4 regions of the Dickeya aquatica genome follow, and region 4 is predicted to be linked to each of the others. Evidence: predicted binding sites of a transcription regulator. Region 4 holds the regulator's gene; each other region holds the start of a gene.

Region 1 (8,046 bases), 700 kb from region 4:
TGGATTTAACCACCGATGAGTGGTTGCCTGACCGCCTGGAGAATGTCAGCGCCGACAGTGAGTGGGCCGCAGATTCACGCACACTGTATTATGTCCGCAAACATCCACAGACACTGCTGGCGTATCAGGTTTATCGCCATCGTTTAGGTGATGATCCACAGCAGGATGAACTGGTTTATGAAGAGCTGGATGATGCATTCTACCTGAGTCTGGATAAAACCACGTCAGAGCGCTATATCCTGATTTACCTTGACAGTACCACCAGCAGTGAGGTGCTGCTCCTCGATACTCACGACCCGGCGGCCAAACCGCAGGTTTTTCTGCCTCGCCGAGCCGACCATGAATATCAGGTAGACCATTTTCGCAATGCGTTCTACGTTCGTTCGAATCGGGCGGGTAAGACGTTTGGCTTTTATCAGGCCGCCGGCGATGATGAAAGCACCTGGCAAACACTGATTGCTCCGCGTCCTCATCATGTGTTTGAAGGGTTTGCACTGTTCGATGACTGGTATGTGGCAGAAGAACGTGAACAGGGGCTTACGCAACTTCGCTATGTTCACTGGAATAGCGGTATCTCACATCAGATAGCGTTTAATGACCCGACTTATGTCACCTGGCTGAGTTATAACCCAACGCCACACAGCACGGCGTTGCGTTACGGTTATTCTTCTATGACGACACCCACCACGCTGTATGAACTGGATATGGCAACCGGTGAACAAAAGGTGCTCAAGCAATCAGAAGTCAAAAATTTTGATGCCGGCAATTACTGTAGTGAACGGTTATGGGTAACGGTGCGGGATGGTGAGTCTGTTCCTGTTTCGCTGGTGTATCACAAAGCGAGCGAGCGCGGTAATAACCCCTTGCTGGTTTATGGCTATGGTGCTTATGGCAGCAGTATCGACCCCGAGTTTAGCAGCAGTCGCCTTAGCCTGTTGGATCGTGGTTTTGTTTATGCACTGGTGCACATTCGCGGTGGCGGTGAACTGGGTCAGACATGGCACGATCAAGGGAGACTGCGCAACAAAATGAACAGTTTTACTGACTTCATTGATGTGACGCAGGCGTTACTGACTCGCGGTTATGGCGACCCGAATAGGGTGTTTGCCATGGGCGGAAGTGCGGGTGGGCTTTTGATGGGCGCGGTAGTGAATATGGCTCCGTCACTCTTCAAAGGGGTTGTTGCTCAGGTTCCCTTTGTTGATGTGTTAACGACCATGCTGGATGAGTCTATTCCGCTCACAACAGGGGAATACGATGAGTGGGGGAACCCGAATGATGAGGCTGATTACCATGTTATTCGGCGTTATAGCCCCTATGATGGCGTGACGGCACAAGCGTACCCACACATGCTGGTGACGACTGGCCTACATGATTCTCAGGTGCAATATTGGGAGCCGGCAAAGTGGGTGGCAAAGTTGCGTGAGTTAAAAACGGACGAGAATTTGTTGCTATTGCATACCGATATGGGGGCCGGGCATGGGGGTAAATCCGGTCGGATGGCTCAATTTGATGACATTGCGCAGGAATTTACTTTTTTGATAAGCCTGCTCTGATCGCTCATTACCGGGTGGGCTGCCTGCGGTGTTTGAGCCTTTACGTCGTTGCATAGTGGTGAGGGAACCGTTTTTCGCGGGACAGGTCAGGGGGATATGCGATCACCGGGTGTCAGGAGGCAGAGGGTGATCGCCAGGTATGGATTATCCGCGATGTCTGATTACCGAGCCAAATCAGTAAATTTCAGCCTGAGGTTGCGCTTTTTTGGCTCGTTTTTCTGCCCGTTTTTGCGCCGCAGTTTTGAGCGGTTTTTTCCGGGCGTTTTTCTTGCTGTCCATTCCTTTACTCATTTCATTTGCCTCACTTGGTAAAAGGTAGGGTTGCCTGTTTATTAACCTCCTGTTCAGGCCGTGATGCAAGCGAAAAAAGTATTTTTATGGCAGTGATGCCAGCTCAGGACAAGGAACTCAGACAACAGGGTTATTTATTACCGCTTGGGTCATAAGGCAGGGTAGAGAACTGGTGGGAGATTTCCCGATAATAACGAACCCGCTCACGAAAATAGACACGTAAGTGCGCAGGCTGCTGCCGCTCAACTTCATCAGCGATGACGGGCATGTTATAACGCTCCCGAAAGGCGATACTGGATGCTGCCAGATCCACATTCACTTTTTCCATCTCGTCATAAGGCAGTTCGGCCAGATTGTATCCCATGATTACCTCCTGTTTATTGCGCGACAAAATTAAAACAGAAGTGCGCAATTGGCAAATATTGTTACCTTGTCTGACCTCGACAGGCGACGAGAAGGTTCGTATCCTCGTCGCGGGTTAACCGCTCGCCAATGGGCTATACGACAACACGAGGAATCACACATGCTGAATATCAGGCAGTTTATCACATCAAACATGCGTGTCTTGAAAACGCTGGGTTTAGTGGCCTGCATGGCTTTTTCACAGTCAGTGCTGGCTCATGCCCATCTGAAAAGTCAGACCCCGGCTGCTGATGCTACGGTGGCGGCGTCACTGAGCGCGTTATCATTAACGTTTACTGAAAATATCGAGCCTGCATTTAGTGGGGTGACATTGACGTTAAATGGCCAGACGATTTCAACGGGGAATGCGGTGCTGGATAATGGGCATAAAAATACACTGTTGATATCGCTTGATAAAACGCTTGTCAGCGGGAGTTACCAGGTGAACTGGCATGTGCTCTCTGTTGATGGGCATAAAACCACGGGAAGTTACCGTTTTAATGTCAAATAAATGATGGTGCTGGAGTCGGCATACATTCTGTTTCGGGGCGTACATTTTACCAGTGTGATGCTACTGACTGGCGCGAGCTGTTTTAGTGTGTGGCTGGCTCCTCTCGCTTATCGGCATGTGCTGGTTGCCCGTCTGCGCTTGCTGGTAGCGCTCTGTTGCCTGATGGCATTCATCAGTGCGATGGGGATCTTGTGTGTACAAGTCGGCCTGATGAGTGGGGACTGGCATCGCATTGCCGATACCGAAACATGGTGTGCGATGCTCAGTACCGGCTTTGGCCGGATTTGGCGCTGGCAGCCCGTGTTGGCCTTGATGAGCGGCTATGGTGCAGGCGTATTCCGGCGCAGTTATCCTCGTTGGGTGCTGTTTTGCGGTATGTTGCAACTACTGGCAATGTCATGGGTTGGCCATGCGGCGATGCAAGAAGGCTGGCCTGCATGGTTTCATGGCATCAATCAGATGTTCCATTTATGGGCCGTCGCTTTTTGGGTGGGGGGATTATCGGCCCTGACTACGGTATTAAGGGATGTGAATCAGTGTAAAAACCGTACATTGGCGATAGCAACCATGATGCGTTTTTCTCGCTATGGCCATGTGTCTGTCGCAATGGTTCTCGTGACGGGGGCTATAAATACGGTATTGATTCTCGGCTGGCCCGTCGCAGCAGTTGCATTCTATGGCGCATTACTCACTGTCAAAGTGCTGCTGGTGGCAGTCATGGTGCTATTGGCGCTGGTGAATCGTTATTGGGTTGTACCACGTTTTCGTAAGACGCATACCCGTGCGGCGCGCTATTTTTTGTACATCACGTATAGCGAATTGCTGTTAGCCGTGCTGGTTATTCTGTTCGTCAGTGTGTTTGCAACATTATCGCCGATTTAAAAACCATCGACCTGTAATGAAAATAATTATTAAAAACAGTTAATGGGTTAATTTCGCATAATGAAAAGCATTATCAAAAGCAAATGATAATGCTTTGGCTCTTTGTGATATTTAGCCTGCTTTGGTTAATTTTTTGTTTCGATTGTTGTGCATTAAAGGCATAATGTCGCTCATCATTCACCCGCCAGTAAGAATAGGGAACCGCTATGTTAAAAAAAGAAATGATTCAAAAGTTGAATGAGCAACTTAATCTGGAGTTTTATTCTGCCAATTTATACCTGCAAATGAGTGCCTGGTGTGGTGACAAAGGTTTTGAAGGTGCCTCTGCATTTCTGAAATCGCATTCACGGGAAGAGATGGAGCATATGCAGCGCCTGTTTGATTATCTCGATGATACTGGCAGTTTGCCTGTATTAGGTACAATTGCTGCACCACCGGTTGATTTTGACTCATTGCAAGATGTGTTCAAACTGACCTATGAACATGAGCAGTTGATTACGTCGAAAATTAATGAGCTGGCCCATGCAGCGATAACATTGCAGGATTACTCCACTTTTAATTTTCTACAGTGGTATGTAGCTGAACAACATGAAGAAGAAAAATTGTTCAAATCCATTCTTGATAAGCTGGGGATGGTAAGTGCTCAGGATGGTGGGCTGTTCTTCATCGATCAGGACTTGAAAAAAATGGCGTCTTCTGTCGCGCCTTCCGCCTGATAATCAGCAAACTGCGAGCAAAATTTCACGATCCATTGCTCATTGAAAACCACGTTATTTTGACGTGGTTTTCACGTCTTTTTAGTGTTGTTTTTAGTATGTTTAGGCTGGAATACATATAGAGCAAGCAGGTTTTTTATATTTTCTTCTTTTGCTATACCGTTACTTCTCGCAATAAGATGTCGCGTCTCAGTTTATTTATTTCCCACGCCTAATAAATCCATTTTTTAATTTAATGATGAAGTCGTCATGCTATTGATAATGCCTGATACGCATCCTGTACCTCTGATTGTAATACACGGCCAGCGCATTTTTTTACATTTTCTGATGACTGGTGAATGGTCATTGTCTGGTGAGTGATGACCCAACTGTAATGAGGTGGGGTGACTTGCCATTACACCGGATAATAACGGGCAATCAAGACGCAGAGCGGTGTTGTTACGTCTCGTGCAATCAATGGTCTGTTTATTTGGAGTCATCATGATGATGGAGTTATTGAGTATCGTAGTTTTTGTGCTGGTGAGTGTGCTGCTTGTGTTGTTGTGCCAGCGCTATACCTCGCTGGAGTTTGTCTCTCATGTCCGGCTGATTTTTAAAACCTGGTCTTTTTGGTTGTGCAATACCGCAGCCTCGCTGGGGGCGATTGCACTGGCTTTGCCGGATCAGGTATTACAACTTTGGTCTTCTTTACCGGCAGAGGTCAAAGCAATGCTGCCGCAAAATGTACTGAGTCAAGCCAGTGTTTATTTATTGGTGTTGGGGGTCATTAGTCAGTTTATTCGCCAGCAAAAATTGCTGCTCCCGGTTGTGAAGCCTGGCCTTGTGGGGCCAGAGAGCGGTACACCGCAAGAGGTGACAAAACCGTCATGAGACGTTCTTTATTCCTGCTGATCGTACTGGGATGGTGTTCTCTCGCCGGAGCCGCGCGATCGTTATGCCCTGGGAAATTCATGCACGATACACCACCGGAGGTAAAGTATGACGAAGAACTCTGTTTTACCGAGTTCGCGGTGCTCTACAGTCACCGTTACAAAGCACCGCTAATGTCGGCAGAACGATTAACGGCCGAAAAGGTACGCGCGGCAGAGCAACTCACGCGTCGAGACGCTTTTCATATTGAACCACAACTGCCTGCTGAGGCCCGCTCAATCCCGGATGATTATCAACATTCTGGCTACGATCAAGGGCACATGACCCCGGCAGGCAATATGCCGGACGAGCAGGCACAGTATGAGTCGTTCTCAATGTCGAATATGACCCCCAGTTGCCAGTGCTAAACCGTATTTCCTGGCGACGTATTGAGGCCTCGGTGCGTAAACAGGCGTTGCTGGAGGGTGAGGTATGGGTTGTGACTGGCGCTCTGTTTGGAGAGCAACAGATTGGTAGCGGTGTCTCAGTACCGTTATTGCTATATAAAGCCACCAGTGGAAAATCCGGTCAGTGGGTCTTTGTCGGTAACAACCAGACAGGGGAGGTGACCCTAATGTCGTTGCACGATTTCTCAACCCGTTACGATATTCTCCCTTTTGCCGGTCACTGAAGGCCGGAGGAAGTCTGTCATCAGGTATCCCCGGCGTTAACCGGGGCATCGGGTATTCAGGCGGTGGCGATACGGGGATAAAAATCGTGGTTTTCTCGCTGCATGCGTTCATAAACGCGGCGCAGAACGTGGTTGGCATCCTGACGAAAGGCATCATCATTGCCACATAAGCTGGCAGCCGTGTTCCAGCGTCGAGAGAAGGTGTTATATTCCGCCGCAATGTCTTCCATGTCTTGCTGATAGGCTTGTCCCATCATGGCCAGATCGGGATCGTGGTGCTGTTGTAGCGCAGGGTAGAGTACGCTGTCTTCAGCCGAAAGGTGCAATTTAATAATTGCACTCATCTCGACAATCAGGCGGGCAATATCCTGTGCGTGTAGCGTTACACCCGCTTTGCTGAGATAACGAAGCCGGTCAATGTGGTTGAGAATATCGGTGTGTTGATGTTTGAATTTATCCAGGTTCATGCTGGGTACTCCCTACAGTGGATATCATAAGATGCATTTTAAATGCATCTTATGATAAGTCAATCAATAATCACACGTCATACCGCGACTTACTGGCTGTGCAGTGGGTGATAAATAATCAGGAGCAACCGGGCATTGACGTCATCAGGACAGTGATGAGAGATAAGAGCGGGGAGGAGAAAAACAGCCAGCACAGGAGTCGCTGGCTGTTTGGCTCATCATGGGGCTTAACCGTCGGCTGTTTAACAGTTAACTATCGACAGTCTGTTTGTGAAAGATTTCGCGGAAAACTGGATAAATGTCATCCTGATCCCGAATATGTTGCATGGCAAAATTATCGAATTTCCCCTTCAATGCTTCATACTCTCGCCACAACGTCTGATGTGAACGGCGGGTGATTTCAATGTAGCTATAATAGCGGACAAACGGCAGTAACCGGGTTGCCAGCCACTCCCGGCACAGCGGTGAATCATCGGCCCAGTTGTCTCCATCTGAGGCTTGGGCGGCATAAATGTTCCATTGTGCCGGGTTATAGCGGGCTTTAACCACTTCCTCCATTAATTTCAGGGCGCTGGAGACAATCGTGCCGCCGGTTTCCTGAGAGTAGAAGAATTCCTGCTCATCCACTTCCTTGGCCTGTGTATGGTGGCGGATGTAGACCACCTCGACATTCTTGTATGTCCGGCTCAGGAACAGGTACAACAGAATATAAAAACGCTTGGCAATATCTTTTGTGGCTTGATCCATTGAGCCGGAGACATCCATCAGGCAGAACATCACCGCCTGGCTTGAAGGCTCAGGCCGACGCTCGTAATTTTTGTAGCGCAGGTCGAAGGTGTCAATGAACGGTACCCGAGCAATACGCTGGCGTAGCTCGTTGATTTCCTTACGTAACTTTTCCTCTTCCAGCAACTGCACCGGTTCGGTATTTTCCAGTAATGCCAGTTCCTCCTCGCGCTGATGGAGTTCGCGTCGTTTACCCGCTGTCATCGCCATACGGCGAGCCAGCGAGTTTTGCAATGAACGCACCACACTAATATTGGCCGGGACACCATTTGAGGTGAACCCGGCACGGTGGGTTTTGTATTCATTCAATTGCCGGTGTTCGGTTTTTTTCAGGTTAGGTAGCGCCAGGTCTTCGAACAGTAAATCCAGATATTCATCTTTTGAAATCTGAAAAACGAAGTCATCCTGACCTTCGCCATCCTGACCGGCATCCCCCTGGCCTGAACCGCCACCGCCGCCGCCCCCTTGCGGCCGTTCTATCTTGTCATTTTGCACAAAATGATCGTTACCGGGGTGAACGCGGTGGCGAACGCCACCACGCCCTTGATGGAACATCGGTTCACTGATGTCTGTATTGGGGATCGAGATAGACTCCCCGTTATCGACATCTGTTACTGAACGCTTATTGATGGCCCCGGCAATAGACTGTTTTATCTGCGATTTGTAACGGCGTAAAAAGCGCTGGCGGTTAACCGCGCTTTTATTTTTTCCGTTCAAACGCCGATCAATAAAATAGGCCATGTTTCCCCCAAACGACATTGTCTGTCGATGCGTGGCATCAAGACGACTTCCTTACACGCAGGTACCATTCGCATAACAAACGTACCTGCTTGCGGGTGTAGCCTTTCTCCATCATCCGATCGACAAAATCATCGTGTTTTTTCTGCTCTTCCGT
Region 2 (8,046 bases), 2.2 Mb from region 4:
ATCGTTATGCGCCGCAAAGACACGCCGTGGGGCGAGCGCGAGCGCGACTTCCAGCTTTATCGCCGTGGGCGCTATGTGGAGTTCAATCTGGTGTGGGACAGAGGCACCCTGTTTGGCCTGCAAAGCGGCGGGCGCACTGAGTCCATTTTGATGTCGATGCCGCCACTGGCGCGCTGGGAATATCAATATCAGCCCGAGCCCGATAGCCCCGAAGCGGCGTTGTACCGGGATTTTCTGCCGGTTCGAGACTGGCTTGGCCTCAATGAGGAGATGCGCTAATGGCTGCTATCTGGGTCGATGCCGATGCCTGCCCGAATGTCATCAAAGAAGTGTTGTTTCGCGCTGCCGAGCGCAGTGCAACCCACCTGACGCTGGTTGCCAACCAGCCTCTGCGCACCCCGCCCTCGCCCTATATTCATAGCCTGCGGGTCGCGGCCGGGTTTGACGTGGCCGATAACGAAATTGTGCGCCGCGCCGAACCGGGCGATCTGGTTATCACTGCCGATATTCCGCTGGCTGCCGAAGTGCTGGCGAAACACGCCGTGGCGCTCAACCCTCGCGGCGAGCGCTACAGCCCGGAGACGATCCGCGAGCGGCTGACGATGCGTGATTTTATGGATACCCTGCGCGCCAGCGGCGTACAAACCGGCGGGCCCGCCACCCTAAACCAGCGTGACCGCCAACAGTTCGCCAACGAGTTGGACAAGTGGCTACGCCAGCAGGCATAAAAAAACCGGCAGGAGAACCTGCCGGTTTGAATGTTACCTGCCGCTAATCATCTATCACAGCGGCGCGGTCTGTGCCTCAACGACCGCCAGCGCCACCATATTCACGATGCGACGTACCGAGGCGATCGGCGTCAGAATATGTACCGGTTTCGCCACACCCATCAGCACCGGGCCGACGGTCACACCTTCCGAGGATGACACACGCAGCAGGTTATAGCTGATGCGCGCGGCTTCCATGTTCGGCATGATAAGGATATTCGCCGCCCCTTTGAGCGGGCTGTCTGGCATCTGCTCACGACGAATAGCCTCGACCAGCGCCGCATCGCCGTGCATCTCGCCGTCGATTTGCAGATCCGGGGCCATCTTGTTCACCAGCTCCAGCGTGGCGCGCATTTTCTTCCCCGTCGGCGAATCGGAGGTGCCAAAGCTTGAATGCGACAACAGCGCCACTTTCGGCTCAATACCAAAACGGCGCACGGTGCTGGCCGCCATCAGGGCAATTTCCGCCAACTGCTCAGGCGTTGGGTCTGGGTTGACATAGGTATCGGCGATAAAGGTGTTACCGCTCGGCAACAACAGGGCATTCATCGCACCGGCAACATGTACGCCGTCACGATAGCCAAACACCTTTTCGACCACGCCGAAATGCTCTTCGTAATTGCCCACCGTACCGCAGATCATCGCATCGGCTTCACCACGGTGAACCATGATAGAGCCAATCAGCGTCGGGTTGGCTCGCATCTCGCGCTGGGCCTGCTCCTGTGAGACGCCACGGCGCTTCATCATCTCGAAGTATTCTGTCCAGTAGGCTTTAAAGCGCGGGTCGGACTCATTGTTGACGACTTCGAAATCCTTGCCGATGGTTATCTGCAAGCCCAGCTTCTGAATCCGTTTTTCGATAACCCCTGGGCGGCCAATCAGCACCGGGAACGCCAGCCCCAGCGACACCAGCTCTTGAGTGGCGTGCAGTACGCGCGGGTCTTCCCCTTCGGCCAATACCACACGTTTGGGCTGGGTACGCGCCTGGGCGAAAATCGGCTTCATGAACAGGTTGGTTTTGTAGACAAACTGCGTCAGTTTCTCGATGTACTCATCAAAATTCGCAATCGGGCGGGTGGCGACACCGGAGTCCATCGCCGCTCTGGCAACCGCCGGGGCAATCTTGATGATAAGGCGCGGATCAAACGGTTTCGGGATCAGGTATTCCGGGCCAAACGAGAGTTCCTGATCGCCATAGGCCGAGGCAACCACTTCGCTCTGCTCGGCCAGTGCCAGCTCGGCAATCGCATGCACACAGGCAAGCTTCATCTCTTCGTTGATGGTGGTCGCACCGACATCCAGCGCACCACGGAAGATGAACGGGAAGCACAGCACGTTGTTGACCTGATTCGGGTAGTCAGAACGGCCGGTACAGACAATCGCATCCGGGCGCACCGCTTTGACCAGCGGCGGCAGGATCTCCGGTTCCGGGTTCGCCAGCGCCATGATAAGCGGGCGCGGGGCCATGGTTTTAACCATGTCCTGCGTCAGCACACCAGGGCCTGAACAACCAAGGAAAATATCCGCATTCGGGATCACATCCGCCAGCGAACGGCTGCCGTTATCGTCAATGGCGTAAGCGGCCTTGGTTTGCGCCATGTTGGCTTCACGGCCTTTATAAATCACACCGCGGGAATCACACACCGTGATGTTTTCACGCTTAAGGCCCAGCGCCACCAGCAAATTCAGGCAGGCGATGGAAGCCGCCCCCGCCCCTGACACCACCAGACGCACATCGGCAATCTGTTTTTCCACCACGCGCAGGCCGTTTAACACCGCGGCGGTACAAATGATGGCAGTGCCATGCTGGTCGTCATGGAATACCGGAATTTTCATGCGCTCGCGCAGTTTCTGCTCAATGTAGAAACACTCCGGCGCTTTGATGTCTTCCAGGTTAATACCGCCAAATGTCGGCTCCAGCGCCGCAATCACGTCAATCAGTTTATCTGGATCTTGCTCATCGACTTCAATGTCAAACACATCCACACCGGAGAACTTCTTAAACAGAACGCCTTTACCTTCCATCACCGGTTTACCGGCCAGCGCGCCGATGTTGCCCAATCCCAGCACCGCCGTACCGTTGGAGATAACCGCCACCAGATTGCCTCGGGCGGTGTATTTGTACGCCGCGAGCGGATCTTCAGCGATTTCGAGACAGGGAGCCGCCACACCCGGAGAGTAGGCCAGCGCCAGATCGCGCTGGGTTGCCAGCGGCTTGGTAGGGGAAACCTGTATTTTCCCCGGCACCGGATATTGATGGAAATCCAGAGCGCTTTGCTTGAGTTGTTCGTCCATAGTTCATTACCTTGTCTTATTGCTTTCAGTAGGGTGGTAAGCCACCCAGTTTAGCGTGTCTGCGTTTTGCCAAACCATGAAGCATTACAAAATCTACGCCGGAATACTGCTTAATATAATTAATTAACAAGGCGGAAAATTCGCCAGCACATCGAGGGAATGAAACAAAGGATAGTGTTTAATATCAATCAACTAGAACTTGTCTGATGCTTATCCGCCCGCTATAACCATCAGCACAGGCTCACCGGGCATCCATCTGCCAGGGTCATCTCAGATACGGAAATAAAAAAGCGGGCCGTCAGAACCCACCGCCAAAGGCATGTGGGCAATCGTGGTAAGGCATCCGCCCGGCGGATGGCACAATCCGTGTTGATAAGGTCAACCGGATATCTGGCACGGAACCCGTGCCGAATGACCCGCATTAGCGCGTCGTGGTAAACCAGCCACTGATAAAAGCATGCTGCAATAACATGATGGTTTTACCATCGCGAATACGGCCATCTTTTATCATCGCCATCGCCTCGCTAAACGGTAATTCCAGCACCTCAATGTCTTCGTCATCCACCCCACCACCGTGGAAACGTTTTTGCGCATCGTCATATTCCGCGGCAAAGAAATGCACCAGTTCAGTCACGCCACCGGGTGACATATACGCTTCAAACAACTTCTCGACCTCACCTATCTCGTAGCCGGTTTCTTCTATTGCCTCATTACGAATGCACTGCTCCGGCGATAAATCATCCAGCAACCCGGCGCACGCTTCCAGCAGCATGCCAGTGTCATTGCCATTAAGGTAAGTCGGCATACGGAACTGGCGCGTCAGCACCACCGTCGCTTTTGCCCGGTTATACAGCAAGATGGTGGCTCCGTTACCACGATCATACACTTCGCGTACCTGCCGCACCGTTCCGCCATTTTTACGCTTTAAATCAAAAACATACTTATGAAGAACAAACCAGTGATCGGACAACAGTTTTTTTTCAAGCACAGTAATAGGTGCAGACATAGGGGTATCCCGGTAACAAAACTCAGCTTCAGATAATAGTCCCACCCCGGTGGGAATGCACTTTTCATCCAATGAAAAATCACAGCGCAAGAAACAATGCTCTGTACACGATAAAGACAAACGCCTTCGCATTTACAGCGAAGGCGTCATACAGATAAACCGCTCAGTATTACTTGCCCAGCAAGGTATCAACCACCAGATACAGATTCAGCGCGACAACCAGACAGACAATGACTTTACCGCTATTTTGCACCAGGCGGCTATTCACCAGATTCCCCATCAGCTCACGGTTGCCGGTAAACGCCAGCAAAGGGATCAGCGCCAGTGCGATACCAAAACTCAGCAATACCTGACTCAGTACCAGTACCCGGGTCGGGTCCATGCCAGAAAGAATAACAATAAAGGAAGGCAGCATAGTCACCACCCGACGTAACCATAACGGAATATGAAAACGCACAAACCCCTGCATCACCACCTGGCCTGCCAGCGTGCCGACTACCGTAGAAGACAGCCCTGCCACCACCAGACTTAAGCCAAAAATGGTGGCAGCCGCCTGCCCTAACAATGGTTTCAACGTCAAATAGGCTTGATCCAGCTCGGCAACCGAGGTGTTACCGCTGAAATGAAAAGCTGCCGCGGCCGTCGCCATCATGGCAAGGTTAACAAAACCGGCAATGGTCATCGCAACGGCTACGTCAACCTTGGTCGCAGAATAGCGTTCGGCGCGGGTCACGTTGCTTTGCTGTTGGGTCAGCGAAGAGTGCAGGTAAATGACATGTGGCATGATGGTCGCACCCAAAACACCGGCGGCCAGAAGCACTGCATCAGAATTCGGCAAGCTTGGCACCAGCATACCGGTTGTCAGCGCAGCCAATTCGGGGCGAGAGAAAATCAGCTCAACAATATAGGCCGCAGCAACAAATAACAGTAACCCGCCAATCACCATTTCCAGAGGCTTCTGGCCACGCTGTTGCAACATCAGGATCAGAAATGTAGCAATCCCCGTCAGGATCGCACCTTCAAGTAACGATACCCCCAGCAGCAGCTTAAAGCCTATCGCCGCACCGACAAACTCAGCCAGGTCGGTTGCCATCGCGATGATTTCAGCCTGCACCCAATAGGCAAAGACCGCCGGTTTAGGAAAGCGATCGCGAATATGCTCAGCCAGATTTTTTCCGGTGGCGATACCCAGTTTCGCTGATAACAGTTGAATCAGCATCGCCATCAGATTGGCCCACACCACGACCCACAGCAGTTGGTAGCCATACGCAGCCCCTGACTGGATATTGGTGGCGAAGTTACCCGGATCGATATAACCGATCGCCGCGATAAAGGCCGGCCCCATCAGGGAAAGCTTGAGCTTTCTTGACGTACGGCTGACTGATTCCACTACACGACTCCCCGGCATATGAGTAACCCTTCTAATGCTACTGTTGTTTTACTACTCTCGCAAAGTTGATAATGATTATCAAGTGCATTTAGAACGGAAGAGATGATTGCTCTGATAGGTAATGATAATGAGGCATCTGTGTCACGAACGATACCCGTTTTGATACGTAAACATTAACAAAATATAAACAAAAAAACGACCAATATGTGATTAGTTTAAAAAAACCTATCCACCGGCGCGTTAATCTCAATCCACCGTCATCGGCAGCCATGGAAAATCCATATAGCATTTTGATTTCATTAAAAAAAACAACAAGAATACTGATGTGTCATCAGCCAGAAACAGATAGGGGGACGAGGCAATAAAGAATGAGCCAGAGAAGGCTTCGGAAGAACTCCGGGGTCGTCACAAACGGGCAGCCCCGGAGAAAAGGGCGACGCGATTACTCTTTAGGTTTAGAAACCGCCACCATCGCCGGGCGCAGCAACCGGCCATTAAGGGTATAGCCTTTTTGCATCACCATCATGACATGATTCGGCTCATGCTCGGCAGATGGCAGCATCGTCATCGCCTGGTGAATCTCCGGGTTGAAGGGCACATTAACTTCAGCGACAACCTCAATGCTAAATTTTTGCACCGCAGACAGCATCGCTTTCAGCGTCAGTTCCACCCCTTCAATCATCGCCGACAATGCCTCGTTAGACTTATCAGCCATCTCAAGCGCACGCTCCAGATTGTCGATAACAGGCAGCATTTCACCGGCGAATTTCTCCAGCGCAAATTTATGTGCTTTTTCTACATCCAGTTCCGCACGGCGGCGCACGTTTTCCATCTCGGCACGAACACGTAATACACTTTCACGCTCACGCTGCTGCGTCTCGCTCAATTGCGCTTCCAGTTCGGCAATACGTTCATCACGCGGGTCAGCCACGTCGGTCGTCTCTGGCTGCGCATCCGCTTGCTGACCTTCCGCCGTGTCCTTTTTATCCAAGACTTGCTCGTCAGGCGACTTCTGTTCTTTACTACTCATGAAATTCTCCGCGTTTTTCGCATTCATCTCGCTAGTTCGCTTATTATGGGGATCAAAACCGGGGTTTCAAGGGAACCACTCATATATTGTTAGCCAACACCGTGGCCTAAAAATGTGAGTCTCCGGTGCTCTTATTGAGGACAACGCACCCAAATGAACAGATCGTTTAATTGCATCGGTATTGTCGGCCATCCACGGCACCCAAACGCACTGAGTACCCATGAAATGCTGTATCATTGGCTGCGCGAGCTAGGGTATCACGTCATAATAGAGCAACAGATTGCCCGCGAATTGCGCCTTGATGATGCCGATACCGGCAGCTTATCCGATATCGGCCAGCAAGCGGATCTGGCCGTCGTGGTCGGGGGGGATGGCAACATGCTGGGAGCCGCGAGGGTGCTGTCACGCTACGACATTGATGTCATCGGCGTTAACCGCGGCAATCTTGGCTTCCTGACCGATCTTGACCCCGACCATACTCAGCAACAACTCAGCGAAGTGCTGGCTGGCCGTTACCTGCGCGAACAGCGTTTTATGCTGGAAGCGCAGATACACCGCGCCAATCATCCCGGCAGCAGCAGTACGGCTATCAATGAAGTCGTGCTACATCCTGGGAAAGTGGCACACATGATTGAATTTGAAGTCTATATTGACGATCGTTTTGCGTTTTCCCAGCGTTCTGACGGCCTGATTATCTCTACGCCTACCGGTTCAACCGCTTACTCGCTTTCCGGGGGCGGCCCGATTTTGACCCCCTCGCTGGATGCAATTGCACTGGTGCCGATGTTCCCGCATACGCTCTCAGCCCGTCCACTGGTCATCAACAGCGGCAGCACCATCCGGTTGAAGTTTTCGCATATCACCCAGGATTTAGAAATCAGTTGTGACAGCCAAATTTCACTGCCAGTGCAAGAAGGTGCGGAGGTGTTAATCCAACGCAGCCAGTACCACCTCAATTTAATCCACCCGGAAAATTATAGTTACTTCAACACATTAAGTAGCAAACTTGGCTGGTCAAAAAAATTATTCTGAAAATAGCCACAGGCTATTTACTGTATAAAAAACCAGTTTATACTGTACGTAATCACAGTTGTTGTTACCTACAGGAAACGATCATGCTGGCGCAACTCACAATCAGTAATTTCGCCATTGTGCGCGAACTGGAAATTGATTTTCAGGCAGGGATGAGCGTCATTACCGGTGAAACCGGAGCGGGTAAATCCATTGCCATTGATGCTCTCGGGCTCTGCCTTGGCCACCGAACCGATGCCAGCATGGTGCGCCCCGGAGCCACCCGGGCCGATCTTTGTGCGCGTTTCTCGGTGTCAGATACACCGGCAGCGTTACGTTGGCTGGAACACAACCAGCTTGATGACAGCAACGAATGTCTGCTGCGGCGAGTGATCAGCGCTGATGGCCGTTCCCGCGCATTTATTAACGGCACAGCCGTTCCATTGTCGCAGTTACGTGAGCTGGGCCAGCATCTGATCCAGGTACATGGCCAGCATGCCCATCAACTGTTATTAAAATCAGACTATCAGCGCCACCTGCTTGATGC
Region 3 (8,046 bases), 1.2 Mb from region 4:
CTGTCGCCGGTGCTGCCGCGGCTGAGCTGCAAATAAATGCCGCCTTCTTCAAGCCGGTTTTTTTCAATCAGCGCCAGATGAATGTCGCGTAATTCCGCTGTACTGACGGGCAGCGATAAATTCAGCTCGGCGCATGAGCGGGCCAGCCGCGCCATGTGACCATCAAATTCCGCCAGTCGGCCATTGACCACCGCCGTGACCTCATACACCGCGTCAGCAAACAAAAAACCGCGGTCGAACACCGAAACCGTGGCCTGCTCTTCAGGCAGGTAACAACCATTAACATAAACAATACGTGACATTACGCGACTCCGGTTAAGCAAGGGCGGGGCTGGCCCCATACACCCTCTTCAGGTAAATACAGTTGGCTGTCTCGCCAGACAAGGCCGCCGATACGGTCATCGGTGAGTAATAACGGGCCGTCAAGATCGACAATTTGGGCACCTTGTGCCACCAGCGTTGCCGGGGCCATCGACAGCGAGGTGCTGACCATGCAGCCCACCATGATGCCGAGTCCCTGCGCCCGTGCGGCCTGACGCAGCCGCAGTGCTTCGGTCAGGCCGCCGGTTTTATCCAGCTTGATGTTGACCCGCTCGTAGCGCTGCGAAAGACCGGGCAGCGACTGGCAATCGTGGCAGGACTCATCGGCGCACAGCGCAATCGGGTGCGGCAATTCGGCCAGTGCAGCATCGTCGCTGGCGGGCAGCGGCTGTTCAATCATGCTGACGCCAAGGCGCAACAGTTCCGGCACCAGTTTCAGGTATAAATCGGGCGTCCAGCCTTCGTTGGCATCGACAATCAGACCAGCATTAGGGGCACACTCGCGCACGGCCGCCACCCGCTCGATGTCATTGGCATCGGCCAGTTTCAGTTTCAGCAACGGACGATGGGCGTGGCGTTGTGCCGCCTGTGCCATCTTCTCCGGGGTATCCAGCGATAGGGTGAATGCGCTGACCAGCGGCGTCGGGCGAGGCAGGCCAGCCAGTTGCCACACCGGTTTTCCGCACTGCTGGCACGCCAAATCCCACAGGGCGCAGTCCAGCGCGTTACGTGCCGCACCGGCTGGCAGGCTATGTTGCAGCGCCTGCCGGTCAAGCCCTTCGCGTACTGCCGGCTGGAGCGCCAGTAGCTGCGCTTCAACGCCCTCAAGGCTTTCACCGTAGCGGGCGTAAGGCACGCATTCTCCGTGCCCTTCATAACGCCCGTCGCGCACCGTCACTTTGATGACATCGGCGTGGGTTTTGCTGCCGCGCGAAACGGTAAAGGTTTCTTTTAGCGCCCAGCGTTCATGGGTAACGAACAGTTCAGCCATGATGGTGCCCGTTACAGTTGATCGATAATGCGGCCGACACCCTGGCGGAACGGGTCTACAACCGGCAGCCCAAGCTGCTGTTCCAGTGCTGCCATATAGGCCAGCGCCTGTTCCTCTGGCATCTGTACGCTGTTAATCGAGACACCGACAAAGCGGGCGAGTGGATTGGTCAGGCGCGCCATCGCCAGATTCAGGTCAATACAGGCTTGCAACTCAGGTAACGGATAATCAACGCCACGCATATGGGTGCGCGTCGGTTCATGGCACAACACCAGTGCATCAGGCTGTGCGCCGTGGATAATACCGGTGGTGACACCCGCAAAAGAAGGGTGAAACAGCGATCCCTGACCTTCTATGACGTCCCAGTGCTGCGCGTCGTTATCCGGGGCGAGGGTTTCGACCGCCCCGGCGATAAAGTCAGACACCACCGCATCAATACTGACCCCCGCACCTGAGATTAAAATACCTGTTTGCCCGGTGGCGCGAAATGTTGCATCACCGCCACGCTCCAGCAGGGCTTTTTCAATCGCCAGCGCGGTATACATCTTGCCGCAGGAACAATCGGTGCCGACCGGCAGCAGGCGTTTCCCGCTGCGCTTGCGCCCGCTGGCAACCGGAAATGATTGGGTCGGGTGGCGCACATCAAACAGCGAGCGCTCCAGCCGTGCGGCCAGCTCACGGATTTCGGGCACATCGGCCAGCTTGTTATGCAGCCCGGCGGCCAAATCCATGCCGCACTCCAGCGCCTGGCGCAGCACGGCTATCCAGGCCTCAGAAAATAATCCCCCCCGGTTTGCCACTCCAATGACCAGCGTGCGGGCTCCGGCTGCCACGGCCGCCTGAATATCCATATCCGGCAGGCCACAATCAGCCTGGCATCCCGCCATTCGATATTGCCCGACACAATATTCCGGGTGCCATTGCTGAATACCGATTGCCACTTTAGCCGCTAATTGGTCATGTGCATCACCGAGAAAAAGTAAATAAGGTTTTTGAATATTCATGACGGCCTCCATTAATATTAATTTTGAATAAATAATGATGTGAGAAATTGAACTGCATCCCAGGTCTCTGGGTTTTATTTTTTTCTTTTTTATTTCTCATGCTAGATATTTGTGGTGCTGTTGTCTTGATATTATCAATCAGTGATATGTTGTCAATAGTGATGATAAATTAGATTATAATGCTGAATTTATTGCTGTTTATTCTTTTTTGTTGTTTATTTTTGCTTTTTAATTGGTATTAAATTTTGTTTTTTCTTTTAATGAGGTTATTGTGCGGGTTTTTATAAAAAACGTATTTTTTAAAAAATAATTAACTATTTTGGTGCGATGAATGCATTATTTTGGTGCTGAGAAAATGAAAAGAATCAGCCCGGTGTTATTATCGCAGGGTTTGTTAAGAAGATGCTGGGTAATATTTTCGACAGGGTTAATTTTTTCGCGGAAACGGGGGCGAAAAGCCAGATTTTCGGGTAGGGAGAGTGGCGCAGATGCCTCAAAATGGGGCGCGTCCTGTGCGTTTTTTTCGCCACGTTGTCGCCGTGCTGTAACGGAAAAAACAAGATTTGAGCAGTCCGTCACAGATTTGTCGGGCATATCTCCCCTACAGACGATGGCGTGCATGGTGGCGGTTTATAGTTAGGGCATCGTACCCGGCCACCGGTTAAAGGTGGGGCAGCGATGGGGTGTCAGTTATCTGCGGGACGCTTTTGCTTTTAAGTATGCAGACGGTTATCTCTCTGACAGGGTACTGACAGTCTGGTTGTGGTTTTATCATCAGTACGTTATTGCGAGCATGCATGCCAATTCATTATCGCGTTTTCACCCGTGTGTGTCGTTTTCTGCGCTTGTTGCCTCCGGCGTTCTCCCGTGCCTCTCCCGGCCTGACCATGATGGTGTTTTTGATAGTATGCAGCCTGATCTTTGTCGTCAGCAGCATCTGGACGTTTTGGGGCTCTTATCAGAGCGCAATGGATGGTGCGCAGAAAAATGCCATTAACCTGTCGGTAGCCATGTCACGTCAGGCACAGGATACCTTTGCGCCGATTGAAGTGGCGATTGATGACATGCTAACAGAGTTATCACAAACCGGTATGCTGGATTCTGCGCGGGTAAAAAATGTGCTGGATAGCCATCGCGCGGTGTTGCCGCAACTGGTCGGGTTATATTTATTTGATGATAAAGGAAACCTGATTGCCTCGACGTCCAATGGGCCGCTTTATATTTATAATGCCTCCCGGCGGGAGTATTTCTCTTTTTTAAAGCAGAATAATGTCTCTTCACTATATATTGCTAAAGTGACGGTCAGTAATATTACCCATAAGCGAGTGATTCCGGTCGCTAAACGGGTAAATGGCCCGAATGGTGAATTCAAAGGCGTTTTTCTTGCGTCTATCGATCATAACTATTTTGGCAATTTCTACAGCTATTTTAATCTGGACTATAACGGCGTGTTGTCATTAATGAACGCCAATGGTCACGCGATTTATCTCTACCCCCATTTAGAGCAGTATATTAATCATGATTTCTCAAGCGGTGGGCTGTTTGAACCGTCACGGCTGGAGCGGGGCAGCGGTAGCGGCATCTGGCGTACCACGCTGGATGGACGGGTGCGCATTCTCGCTTATGTTAAGTTGCAACGTTACCCGCTGGTGGTGGCGGCCAGTCTTGATAAAAGCGCAATACAACAGCGCTGGCTTACCAACAATATCCCTGCCATGTTGCTTAATGTGCTGGTGCTGTTTGCGATTGGTTTTCCCGGCAGTTTTGTGTTGCGGCAGGTTCGGCAAACGGTGAGAAGTAATGATGACATCAGCCGCCTGCATCAGGAAGTGACGGATAAAAACAAGGTGTTGCAAAAACTGGCATTGATTGACCCGCTGACCAGACTGGCAAACCGACGTCGTTTTGATCGCTATCTGGAACTGGCGCTGGATAAGGCCCGGCAAGCGGGCACACCGATGACGCTCATCATGCTGGATGTGGATTTTTTCAAACGCTACAACGACACCTATGGGCACGTACAAGGTGATGGCTGCCTGGTGCAAATCGGTATGGTACTGGCCGGTCTGCCGCTGCCCCCCGATGGCCTGGCCGCCCGCTATGGCGGGGAAGAGTTTGCGATTATTCTGCCGGGCCTGTCCGGTGAGCAGGGCGAGGCGCTGGGCATTCAGGCGGTCGAACGGGTGCGAGAGAGTGCGATTGCGCATCAGGCATCGTTGCTCGCCCATCAGGTCGTGACCATGAGTGCCGGTGTCTATACCTATTCCAGCGCCAACCCGTGTAGCCAGCAACGGCTGAAAGAAGGGGCCGATCAGGCACTCTATCTGGCGAAGAAAAAAGGGCGTGATAACTGTGTGCGCCTGTGACTCTTTCTCTTTACTCATCATCGTGTTGCCTTGCAGTCTGACCGGTTGCAGGGCTGCACGTCAGTGCGCTGGAAATATTTAATTAGAAAAAATCGCTTTACCAAACCTGACGTTTATCTATTAATACGAACCATTATCATTCTTTGTCATGTTCGTGTTACGGCATGGCGATGACATACCCGGATGTTGCGGGGTTGCAAAGTACTACGGTCAGCACAGGAGTTGGCAGCCATGTTTGTTCCATTACTCATTATGTTTCGTGAGGGGCTGGAGGCGGCGCTGATAGTCAGCCTGATAGCCAGTTACCTCAAGCGTACCCAGCGTGAGCAGTGGATGGGAGCCGTGTGGGCCGGCGTCGGGCTGGCGCTGGCACTCTGCCTGGGTCTGGGGGTGATTATCAATGAAACCACCGGTGAATTTCCGCAAAAACAGCAGGAACTGTTCGAAGGCGTAGTGGCGCTGGTCGCTGTCGTCATTCTGACCTGGATGGTGTTCTGGATGCGAAAAGTGTCGCGCTCGGTGCGCCTGCATCTGGAAGGTGCGGTCGATAACGCGCTCAATGCCGGTAAGCGCCAGGGGTGGGCGCTGGTGGCGATGGTGTTTTTTGCCGTGGCGCGCGAGGGGCTGGAGTCGGTGTTTTTCCTGCTGGCGGCGTTTGAGCAGGATGTGGGCATTGCCGCGCCCATCGGTGCGCTGCTGGGGCTGGCCTGTGCAGTGGTGGTGGGTGCACTGATCTACTGGGGCGGCGTGAAGCTGCAACTGGCGCGTTTCTTTAAATGGAGCAGCCTGTTTATTTTGTTTGTCGCCGCCGGGCTTGCCGCCGGAGCCATTCGGGCTTTTCACGAGGCTGGGTTGTGGAACGAATTTCAACAGGTTGCGTTTGATTTGAGTGCGGTTTTATCCACCCACAGTGTGGCGGGAACGGTGCTTGAGGGCATGTTTGGCTATCAGGAAGCGCCGACGGTCAGTGAAGTTGCCGTTTACTGGTTATACCTGATCCCGGCTTTGCTGTACTTCTTTTTGCCTGCGCGCCCGGCACAACTTAGTGCGACGGCACCGCAACCGCGCCAGCGCTAGTCACCATTGTCAATAATGATGAGGCATTTGGCCTGCCACGCCTCGTCACCCAGCTACCGATGATGCTGGTATAAATCAAATTACTGCTATTAATCAGTCAATTAATAAAGGATAGCTCTATGTCTACACCATTGTTTCGTCGCACGGCCCTGAGTGTTGCACTGCTGGCGCTGCCTGCGTTTGGCGTACTGGCTGCGGATATCCCGCAGGTGAAAGTGACGGTCAACGACAAGCAGTGCGAACCGATGCAAGTGACGGTGCCTGCCGGGAAAACGCAGTTTGTGGTGACCAATGCCAGCCAGAAAAACCTGGAGTGGGAGATCCTCAAAGGGGTGATGGTCGTAGAAGAGCGTGAAAATATCGCCCCCGGTTTCACCCAGAAAATGACCGCCACGCTGGAGCCAGGTGAATATGACATGACCTGCGGGTTGCTGAGTAACCCGAAAGGCAAACTGGTGGTCACGGCAGCGGCTGGCAGCACGCCGGTACAAACCAATGTGCTGGATCTGGTCGGGCCGATTGCCGAATACAAAGTGTATGTCACTAAAGAGGTTGACGGGTTGGTCGCGCAGACCAAACGTTTCACCGATGCCATCAAGGCGGGCAAGCTTGATGAAGCCCGGAAACTCTATGCGCCGACGCGCCAGCATTATGAGCGCATCGAGCCGATTGCCGAATTGTTCTCCGATCTGGACGGCAGCATTGATGCCCGCGAAGACGACTACGAGCAAAAGGCCGCTGACCCGAAATTCACCGGCTTCCATCGTCTGGAAAAGGCACTGTTTGCTGATAACAGCGTCAAAGACATGGCGAAGTATGCCGACCAGCTTTATACCGATACGCAAGAGCTGCAAACGCGCATTGCCAGCCTGACCTTCCCGCCGAATAAAGTGGTCGGTGGTGCAGCCGGGCTGATTGAGGAAGTGGCCGCCACTAAAATCAGCGGTGAGGAAGATCGCTACAGCCGCACCGATCTGTGGGATTTTCAGGCCAACGTTGATGGCGCACAGAAAATCGTCAACCTGCTGCGTCCGCTGTTGACCAAAGCCAACCCGGCGTTGCTGGCAAAAATCGACGCTAACTTTAAAACCGTCGATACGGTGCTGGCGAAATATAAAACCTCAGAGGGCTTTGCCTCTTATGAGAAGCTCAGTGACGCCGATCGCACGGCGCTCAAAGGGCCGGTCACTGTGCTGGCAGAAGAGTTGGCGCAGTTGCGCGGTGTGCTGGGGCTGGACTAAGGCGGGCTAACCATGAGTCGTTATCACGGCCCGCACGATGGGCCACATGCTTCGTCAAACGCCGCCCCTTCGGCGTGCCCGGTACACGCCGATCTTGCCTCGCCTTCGCGCCGTCGCCTGTTACAGGGCCTTGGCATGATGGGGGGCGCACTGGCGCTGGGCGCGGGCCCGGCTGCCGCTCAGGATACCCCGACCGCCCTATCACCGGATGAACGCTGGCAAAAACAACCGTTTTACGGGCCGCATCAGGCTGGGATCACCACGCCGCAGCAGGCCGCCATGATGCTGGTGGCGTTTGATGTGCTGGCAAGCAGCAAGGCCGATTTGGCGCGGTTGTTTCAACTGCTGACGCAGCGCATTGCTTTTTTGAGCACGGGTGGCCAGGTGGAATCGGTTGACCCGCGCCTGCCACCGCTGGATTCTGGCATCATGGGCCGCGACATTTACCCGGATAACCTGACTATCACGGTGTCGGTGGGCGCGTCGCTGTTTGATGAACGCTTTGGTCTACAGGCACAAAAGCCGCGTAAACTTGAGCGTATGACGCGCTTTCCCAATGACTCGCTGGATGCCAGCCTGTGTCACGGTGATGTGCTGCTGCAAATTTGCGCCAACACGCATGAAACGGTGTTACATGCGCTGCGCGATATCATTAAACAGACGCCGGATTTGCTCAGTGTGCGCTGGAAGCGTGAAGGGTTTATCTCGGCACATGCCGCGCGCAGTCAGGGTAAAGAAACGCCGATTAATTTGCTGGGCTTTAAAGATGGCACCGCCAATCCGAATAGTGCGGATAACGCGCTGATGGATGAAATCCTCTGGGTGGGGCCGCAGTCCGGCGAACCAGCCTGGGCCTACGGCGGCAGCTATCAGGCCGCGCGCATCATCCGTTTTCACGTCGAATTCTGGGATCGCACGCCGCTTAAAGAGCAGCAAATGATTTTTGGCCGCGACAAGCACAGCGGTGCGCCGCTGGGCATGGTCAATGAGCATGATGAGCCGGATTATAGCCAAGACCCGCAAGGCCAGGTGATCCCGCTGGATGC
Region 4 (8,046 bases):
GACGGGGATTGATGCCTGTATTACCCGTCTGCGTCTGAGTGTGAAGGATTCTGCGTTGGTTGATGAGTCAGCGGCGCGTCAGTTGGGGGCCGCCGGGGTGATTCGCCTCAATAAGCAGAGTGTGCAAATTGTGGTGGGGACACAGGCAGAAAGTATCGCTGCCGCCCTGCGTGAAGTGTCATCACCGGCGGTGGACTAACGCAACGCGGGTTAGCCTGAATTTTGCGGCTGACTGGCCGCGCAAGTGAAAACGGAGTACGCATCCACGGCGTGCTCCGTTTTTTTATCTTAAACTTTCGTGAAACAAACGGTTGTTTCAAAGCGTGGCTTGTTGGATCATTAGCGGTTATGGGTTGTTTTTTCGTATTTTGAGGAACCAAACATGAGTGAGGCTGAAGCCCGCCCAACCAACTTTATTCGCCAGATCATTGATGAAGATTTGGCTTCTGGTAAGCACAAGCATATTCAGACCCGTTTTCCGCCAGAACCGAACGGCTATCTGCATATTGGTCACGCCAAATCTATCTGCCTGAATTTCGGCATCGCGGAGGATTACAGCGGCAAGTGTAACCTGCGCTTTGATGACACGAACCCGGTAAAAGAAGACATTGAATACGTCGAGTCTATCAAGCATGACGTGCAATGGCTGGGCTTCTCATGGAGTGACGAGGTTCGCTACTCTTCTGATTATTTTGACCAGTTGTATCTTTATGCGCTTGAACTGATTAATAAAGGTTTGGCCTATGTCGATGAACTGACGCCGGAGCAGATCCGTGAATACCGTGGCACATTGACGAGCGCGGGTAAAAATAGTCCGTTTCGCGATCGCAGCGTAGAGGAGAACCTGGCGCTGTTTGAGAAAATGCGCGCCGGTGATTTTGCCGAAGGTACCGCCTGCCTGCGCGCCAAAATCGATATGGCTTCGCCGTTTATCGTGATGCGTGACCCGGTGCTATACCGTATCAAATTTGCCGAGCATCACCAGACTGGCAACAAATGGTGCATCTACCCGATGTATGACTTTACCCATTGCATTTCCGATGCGCTGGAAGGTATCACCCATTCGTTGTGCACGCTGGAATTTCAGGACAACCGCCGCCTGTATGACTGGGTGCTGGATAACATCTCGATCCCGGCGCATCCGCGCCAGTATGAGTTTTCCCGTCTGAATCTTGAATACGCCGTGATGTCTAAGCGTAAGCTGAATCTGCTGGTGAGCGAAAAAGTCGTGGAAGGCTGGGACGACCCGCGTATGCCGACGATTTCCGGCCTGCGTCGCCGTGGCTATACGGCTGCGTCTATTCGTGAGTTTTGCCGTCGTATCGGTGTGACCAAGCAGGATAACACCGTAGAGATGGCTGCCCTCGAGTCTTGCATTCGTGATGACCTGAACGAGAGCGCGCCACGCGCAATGGCAGTGCTGGATCCGGTAAAAGTGGTGATTGAGAATTTACCTGAAGGGCACGAAGAGTGGCTGGCTATGCCAAACCACCCCAACAAGCCGGAGATGGGCACGCGCCAGGTCGCGTTCAGCCGTGAAGTGTATATCGATCGCGCCGATTTTCGTGAAGAAGCCAATAAGCAGTACAAACGTCTGGTGCTGGGCAAGGAAGTGCGCCTGCGTAATGCTTACGTGATTAAGGCTGAGCGCGTTGAGAAAGATGAGCAAGGTGTTATCACGGCTATCTATTGCAGCTATGATGCGCAAACGCTGAGTAAAGACCCGGCTGATGGTCGCAAAGTGAAAGGTGTGATCCACTGGGTGTCTGCGCCACATGCTTTACCGGCACAATTCCGCTTGTATGACCGGTTGTTCAGCGTGGCGAATCCTGGTGCGGCGGAAGATTTTCTCTCAACCATTAACCCTGCTTCGCTGAATATTGCGCAAGGGTTTGTAGAGGCGAGCCTGCGTGATGCCCTGGTTGAAAAAGCTTATCAGTTTGAGCGTGAAGGGTATTTCTGTGCCGATCGCGTCTATTCCAGTGCGGACAGCCTGGTTTTTAACCGGACGGTAGGCCTGCGGGATAGCTGGGCGGGCTGAGCTTCACCAGCGAATTGAATAAAAATAAAACCGCCTCGGCGGTTTTATTTTTTAGTATTCAGACACGGGATGCGGCGTAATCAATTAACGCTCATCGTGCGCGTTTTCATCTTCACGGCAGTCACCGCTGCTGCAATGACCATACAGATACAAACTGTGGTTGGTGAGTTTGATGCCGTGCTTTTCGGAAATTTCACGCTGACGAGCTTCAATCGACTCGTCACTAAATTCAATGACGCGACCACAATCCAGACAAATCAGATGATCGTGATGATGTTGCTGGGTCAGCTCGAAAACCGACTTGCCACCTTCAAAGTTATGGCGGGTGACGATACCGGCATCGTCAAACTGATTCAGTACGCGGTAAACGGTGGCAAGGCCAATTTCTTCACCCATATCAATCAGTTTCTTGTATAAGTCTTCCGCACTGACATGGTGGCATTGAGGATCCTGAAGCACTTCCAGAATTTTCAGTCTCGGAAGTGTTACTTTCAGGCCTGCCTTTTTTAATGCGGTGTTGTTGTCAGTCATGCGGATTTAGTCCTGTTACGTGCTTCATCTGGGAGGCTATAAGCCTGATATTATCGGTTGGCTTAAAAAAGGTCACTGTGCATCAATTATAGAACCGTGGCGTCGAAATTAAAACCACCGAACTTTTACAATATAATACTCGCCAACCGACTGTTTTTTGTGTTCTTTGTGGCAAAAAGCAGATTCAGTGGCGAGAGAGACACAGGGCGTGACACGGTCAACCGTGCGGGCATTGTACCCTGTAAAGGCAAAAAGTTAAAAAATTGTACAATTTATTGTTATAGGTATTTTCTATCAATATCTCTGCGGGAGGTGGTGCCAGCCAATATTTATGGCGATGAGCACCGGGCTGCGCCGTTTGGCTGGCAGACCTTGTGTCAGCATGAGAAAGAGGACTCTGAGTAATACCGCAGAGCCCCTCTTTCTGTCAGGCCAGCAACTCTTTCAGATTTAATTCTTCACTGATTTGCTTGACCCAGGCGCTAACGCGTTCGCCGGTTAACTCTGGCTGACGGTCTTCATCAATCGCCAGACCCACAAAATGGTTGTCATCCGCCAGGCCTTTTGAGGCTTCAAAATAGTAACCTTGCGTTGACCAGTGGCCGACAAGAGTGGCCCCGCGTGGCTCGATAATGTCACGGATGGTTCCCATGGCATCACAGAAATATTCTGCATAATCTTCCTGATCGCCACAGCCAAAAAGCGCAACCAGTTTGCCTTCAAAATCAATTTCTTCAAGCGTTGGGAAGAAATCGTCCCAGTCACACTGCGCTTCACCGTAGTACCAGGTCGGAATACCCAGCAGCAGAATGTCAAAACGCTCAAGGTCTTCCTTGCTGCTTTTGGCAATATCATGCAACTCGGCAACGTCGCTGCCCAGTTGTTGCTGGATAGTCTTGGCAATATTTTCGGTATTGCCTGTGTCACTGCCAAAAAAAATGCCTATGAGAGCCATAGATAAAATAACCTCTTGATTCCTAAGGGTATGGTTTCTGCGTCACCCGCGATCCGCTAATCATAACAGACGCGCTCAGATGGATAAACGTGTATCTGTAACCGTGGCGGCAAATGGTAAAGCGAAATGAACTGGCTGCTTTTTAACCTTGCCCTTAATGTTTTTTTAATTTTTTTAAAATACCATATATAGCCTATATAACTGAATATATGGATAATTAGATAAATATATAAATTATATTAGCTTTTAAACCGGTATCTCGATCTAAATGTGCCTTTGTTTTTGACGATTACAGAACATAGTGCTTCTATAAAATGTAAATACGCACACTGTTTTTTACACAGCGATGACCATAATAAATTCTGTCACGCCAGTTTGTGTGATGTCAGATTCAGTTGCATCTGCCACAACACGTCTTACCCGACCAAAAGCTCACATATGGAGTCAACTATGCAATTCCTGAAAAATATTGCCATTCGCACCGCAATGCTCTGGGTGCTTGGTGTCTTCTGTGTGTTATGGATTGCGGTTTCGGTCTATACCATGTACTCGTTTCGTACCATGAATGAAACGTCCAAAACCAGTGCATTGCTGGTCAATAATATGAACCTGGTTAACACCGGTAACGATCAGTATTTCCGCATGGTAACGCGCCTGGCACGGGCGATTGATTACCGCCAAAGCAATGACAACCAAAAAGCGGATGAGCAGCAGAAATCGTCACAGGCGGCGCTGGATTTACTGAAATCCAATCTTGAGGCGTTTAAAAAAATTGATCATGCAGGAATGTCGCAAGAATTGGTTGACGCGGTCATTCGCGACTGGGGCAATCTTATCACTCAGGGTGTTGAACCCATGTTCCAGCGAGCCGCGGATAAAAAGCTCGATGAATACGATAAATATGCCAAAGATATCGTGCCAGCATTTAGCCGCCAGTTTAACGTGTCGTTTACCGCTTTCAATAAAGCCGGTTCTGCAATGTTTGTTGATGCGGGCGTTCGGCTGGAGAGCATTACAGGGGTGGGGCAAACCATCTTGCTTGCAGGCCTGGTTGCAGGCCTGATCATGTTGTTCCTGACCGATCGCTACCTGGTAGCGTATCTGGTTCGCCCGCTCAATGATTTGCGCGATCACTTCCAGGTGATTGCCGATGGCCGTCTGGGTAAACCGATTCTGGATTTTGGTAACAACTGTGTCGGTAAACTGTTCCCGTTATTGCGGCATATGCAGAGCAGTCTGGCCAATACCGTCAGCACCATTCGTCACAGCGCAGATTCTATTTATCAAGGTGTGTCAGAGATAGCTTCAGGCAATAACGATTTGGCATCCCGTACGGAATCTCAGGCGGCGGCGCTGGAAGAGAGTGCCGCAAGTATGGAAGAGTTGACATCGACCGTGAAACAGAATGCGGAAAATGCCAGCCATGCCAGCCAGTTGGCGCGTCAGGCGTCGAAAACGGCCAGCAAGGGGGGCGAACTGGTTGATAACGTGGTGAAAACCATGGCGGAAATCTCCGGTAGCTCGAAGAAAATTGCTGAAATTACCAGTGTTATTAATGGAATAGCATTCCAGACCAATATTCTGGCGTTGAATGCCGCGGTAGAAGCGGCGCGGGCCGGTGAACAGGGGCGCGGGTTTGCGGTGGTGGCAGGCGAAGTCAGAAGCCTGGCACAGCGCAGTGCGCAGGCGGCCAAGGAGATTGAAGGGCTGATTGCCGAATCTGTACGCTGTGTCGATAACGGATCGAGCCTGGTGGCTGATGCCGGCACCACCATGAGTGATATCGTCAAAGCGGTAACGAACGTGACCGATATTATGTCAGAGATAGCCACCGCATCAGATGAGCAGAGTAAAGGTATTGCTCAGGCCGGGCTGGCTATTACGGAAATGGATGGAGTAACGCAGCAAAATGCGGCACTGGTGCAACAGGCTTCTGCGGCAACCCGTTCGCTGGAAGAGCAGGCGATGGTGTTGACCGAGGCGGTTTCGGTGTTCCGTTTGACGGAAGAGCAATCCGGTGCGGGTATGGCAAGGCGCGATCGCCCGGTTGCGCCTAAAGCGGTAGCGGCACCCGCGAGTAAAGCGCTGCCAGCCGCGACGACTGCCCGAAGTGCCAAAGGCAGTGATAACTGGGAAACGTTCTGATGAAGTAAGTGAACAACCGAGTTGGGCGTCATGGATGACGCCAGAGAAAAGCCGAACAACAAGCAGATGGTTACAGGGTTTACCGATTCAGGTGCACAAAAACAAAAAGGGGGAGCAACACAGTGAAGGCATCACGGTTTGGTCAAAAACAACTCTGAATAAATAATATTCGAATCAAAAGGCTGTTCTGGCCAATAATCACCTAAACAGACCATGACTAGCGTTAATTAACGACCGTCACCATTAACATGGTTTATCTGCCAGCTGTGCCAGCAACATTTGCTCAATTAATTCGCTTCGGCTGATATTTTGTTTCTCCGCCAGCGCGTTGAGAATATCTACCGCCTCGCTGTTGATTTTTAATTCAACGCGTCGCAGCCCACGCACCCGGTCACGCCGCAATTGGTTGCGTTTATTAATCCTCAACTGTTCGTCGCGAGAGAGCGGACTGGTTTTGGGCCGCCCCGGTCGGCGCTCATTCGCGAACAGATCAAGCGTAGTGCGATCCGTTTGTTCTTTTGCCATAGGTTGTGGTCGTGCAAGAAATCCGGCCAAAATGCCAAACCGTACTACTGATGTTATTCGCCCTTGCTTCAGGCAACAGCATCAGAGACGTGTTCACGGCGTTTTGATGATATGTGGTTAATGATGCAAGCGGCCAGCCAGCCGTTCCTTACTGCGCGCGCCATCATACCTCAGCCGTTGCGGCGGCGACAACGGTTTACTGGCGTCCATCCCTTATTTAAACAACGGATTGACGCCGTTTTCACCCCGAGGGGGTAAGTTAGATATCACGCTCGGTTTCGTGTGCATCGAAGAAGCGGTGAATGGCACGTAACACCGCGTCGGTTTTTTCCGCGTGAACCCAATGCCCGGCTCCGCTGACAACATGCGCTTTCGCATTGGGAAACTGGCGTAACAGTGCGTCACGGTGTACATCATCAAGATACGGGGAGAGGCTGCCACGAATAAACAGAATCGGGCCGTACCAGGGGGCGATATCTTCCCAGCCGACGATATGCGCGTATTGCTCCCACAGCACCGGCACATTGAAGCGCCATTCGCCTTGCTGGAAGGATTTGAGCAGAAACTGAACTACACCTTCTTCGCCTGCCAGATGCGGTCGCATGATGTCAGCAGCCTCGGCGCGTTGAGTTACTCCGGCATCACTTACCGCGTGAAGCGCGGCAAACACGTTATCGTGGCGGCGAACCTGATAATCAACCGGTGCGATGTCAATGGCCACGATGCGTTCAATGCGTTCGCCGAGTGACGCGCTCAGCGCCATCGACACTTTTCCGCCCATCGAGTGGCCGATGAGGATCACACGTTGCAGCCCTAATTCCTCGATAAGCGCTTGCACATCCTGCGCCATGGCCGCGTAATTCATCTCTGGTGAGCGTGGTGACAGGCCGTGGTTACGCAGGTCTATCTGCAAGATATCATGATGTTTTTGCAGACTGCGCGCCAGTACGCCAAGATTATCCAGATTACCGAACAGGCCGTGAATCAGAATGACCGGTAATCGATGCTGCGGCTGCTGTGCATTTTGCCAGCGATAATTCAATTTCATGGTGAAGTTCATTCAGAGAGACAGTAGCTTAGGGTATCATGACTTTAGCATGCGTCTGTGCCGGGGATAAATCCTGTCAGGGCCTCTGTCAGAATCGTGCTACCGGCTATCGTGTGTTGATGATGGCGTTATCAATGATTGTGCTGTCGGGTGTGGCGCGATGCCAATCAGTAGTACGCCGCAGGGGGCAATTGCAGAGGCGGTTCGGATAATCCCGAATGTAGACTGCTGTTTCCTGTGGCTGTGCGCAGGTTGGGCATAGCCTGTATAATTTCTGACGATTGATTAAAGACATAAAACAGTACTGGATAAAGATGAAAACTATTGAGGTAGACGACGAGCTTTACCGTTATATCGCCAGCCACACTCAACATATTGGCGAAAGTGCATCGGATATTTTACGGCGCATGTTGAAGTTTGACCGTACGAGCACCGTCGCCGTGGTGGCATCCACGGTGTCAGAGATTCAACGTGTCGAACCTGCCACGCCACAGCCTGCCCGCGATCGGGTAAGAACCATGCGCGAGTTGCTATTATCGGATGAGTACGCCGAGCAGAAAAGGGCGGTCAATCGTTTCATGATGGTGCTGTCTACGCTTTATTGTTTATCACCCGAGGCATTTGCTGCGGCAACCGAGTCGTTGCACGGCCGCACGCGGGTCTATTTCGCTACCGATGAGCAGACATTGCTGTTGCACGGTACCCAGACCAAACCCCGCCCGATTGAGGGCACGCCCTATTGGGTTATTACCAATACGAATACCGGTCGTAAACGCAGCATGGTTGAGTACATCATGCTGG

What was found. The regulator Fur, encoded in region 4, represses iron uptake genes when iron is present. The targets are predictions, from matches to a motif close to ATAATAATGAGAACNACTATCAA.
Region 1: the regulator Fur is predicted to act here: its motif matches at 3,697-3,719, upstream of ftnA (non-heme ferritin).
Region 2: the regulator Fur is predicted to act here: its motif matches at 5,524-5,546, upstream of DAQ1742_RS03860 (Nramp family divalent metal transporter).
Region 3: the regulator Fur is predicted to act here: its motif matches at 4,800-4,822, upstream of efeU (iron uptake transporter permease EfeU).

What each region holds. Positions count from the first base shown of each region.
Region 1 covers NZ_LT615367.1:2,315,271-2,323,316, reverse strand. Annotated here, with positions in the region: gene DAQ1742_RS10405 (S9 family peptidase) at 1-1,556, shown strand, start outside; gene DAQ1742_RS10400 (DNA polymerase III subunit theta) at 1,978-2,211, opposite strand; gene copC (copper homeostasis periplasmic binding protein CopC) at 2,371-2,760, shown strand; gene copD (copper homeostasis membrane protein CopD) at 2,761-3,642, shown strand; gene ftnA (non-heme ferritin) at 3,849-4,358, shown strand; gene DAQ1742_RS10380 (DUF7940 domain-containing protein) at 4,839-5,228, shown strand; partial or broken gene DAQ1742_RS20875 (DNA/RNA non-specific endonuclease) at 5,225-5,898, shown strand; gene DAQ1742_RS10370 (hemerythrin domain-containing protein) at 5,955-6,365, opposite strand; gene DAQ1742_RS10365 (YeaH/YhbH family protein) at 6,615-7,892, opposite strand; gene yeaG (protein kinase YeaG) at 7,930-8,046, opposite strand, start outside.
Region 2 covers NZ_LT615367.1:843,963-852,008, reverse strand. Annotated here, with positions in the region: gene hemF (oxygen-dependent coproporphyrinogen oxidase) at 1-279, shown strand, start outside; gene DAQ1742_RS03875 (YaiI/YqxD family protein) at 279-728, shown strand; gene maeB (NADP-dependent oxaloacetate-decarboxylating malate dehydrogenase) at 783-3,062, opposite strand; gene nudK (GDP-mannose pyrophosphatase NudK) at 3,484-4,068, opposite strand; gene DAQ1742_RS03860 (Nramp family divalent metal transporter) at 4,238-5,476, opposite strand; gene grpE (nucleotide exchange factor GrpE) at 5,901-6,488, opposite strand; gene nadK (NAD(+) kinase) at 6,642-7,520, shown strand; gene recN (DNA repair protein RecN) at 7,604-8,046, shown strand, end outside.
Region 3 covers NZ_LT615367.1:1,777,566-1,785,611, forward strand. Annotated here, with positions in the region: gene DAQ1742_RS07900 (D-amino-acid transaminase) at 1-302, opposite strand, end outside; gene dgcA (N-acetyl-D-Glu racemase DgcA) at 302-1,312, opposite strand; gene dgcN (N-acetyltransferase DgcN) at 1,324-2,316, opposite strand; gene DAQ1742_RS07915 (hypothetical protein) at 2,653-2,910, opposite strand; gene DAQ1742_RS07920 (sensor domain-containing diguanylate cyclase) at 3,114-4,682, shown strand; gene efeU (iron uptake transporter permease EfeU) at 4,914-5,759, shown strand; gene efeO (iron uptake system protein EfeO) at 5,879-7,000, shown strand; gene efeB (iron uptake transporter deferrochelatase/peroxidase subunit) at 7,013-8,046, shown strand, end outside.
Region 4 covers NZ_LT615367.1:3,016,865-3,024,910, reverse strand. Annotated here, with positions in the region: gene nagE (N-acetylglucosamine-specific PTS transporter subunit IIBC) at 1-199, shown strand, start outside; gene glnS (glutamine--tRNA ligase) at 383-2,041, shown strand; gene fur (ferric iron uptake transcriptional regulator) at 2,126-2,572, opposite strand; gene fldA (flavodoxin FldA) at 3,000-3,527, opposite strand; gene DAQ1742_RS13630 (methyl-accepting chemotaxis protein) at 3,978-5,672, shown strand; gene ybfE (LexA regulated protein) at 5,916-6,197, opposite strand; gene ybfF (esterase) at 6,457-7,245, opposite strand; gene seqA (replication initiation negative regulator SeqA) at 7,560-8,046, shown strand, end outside.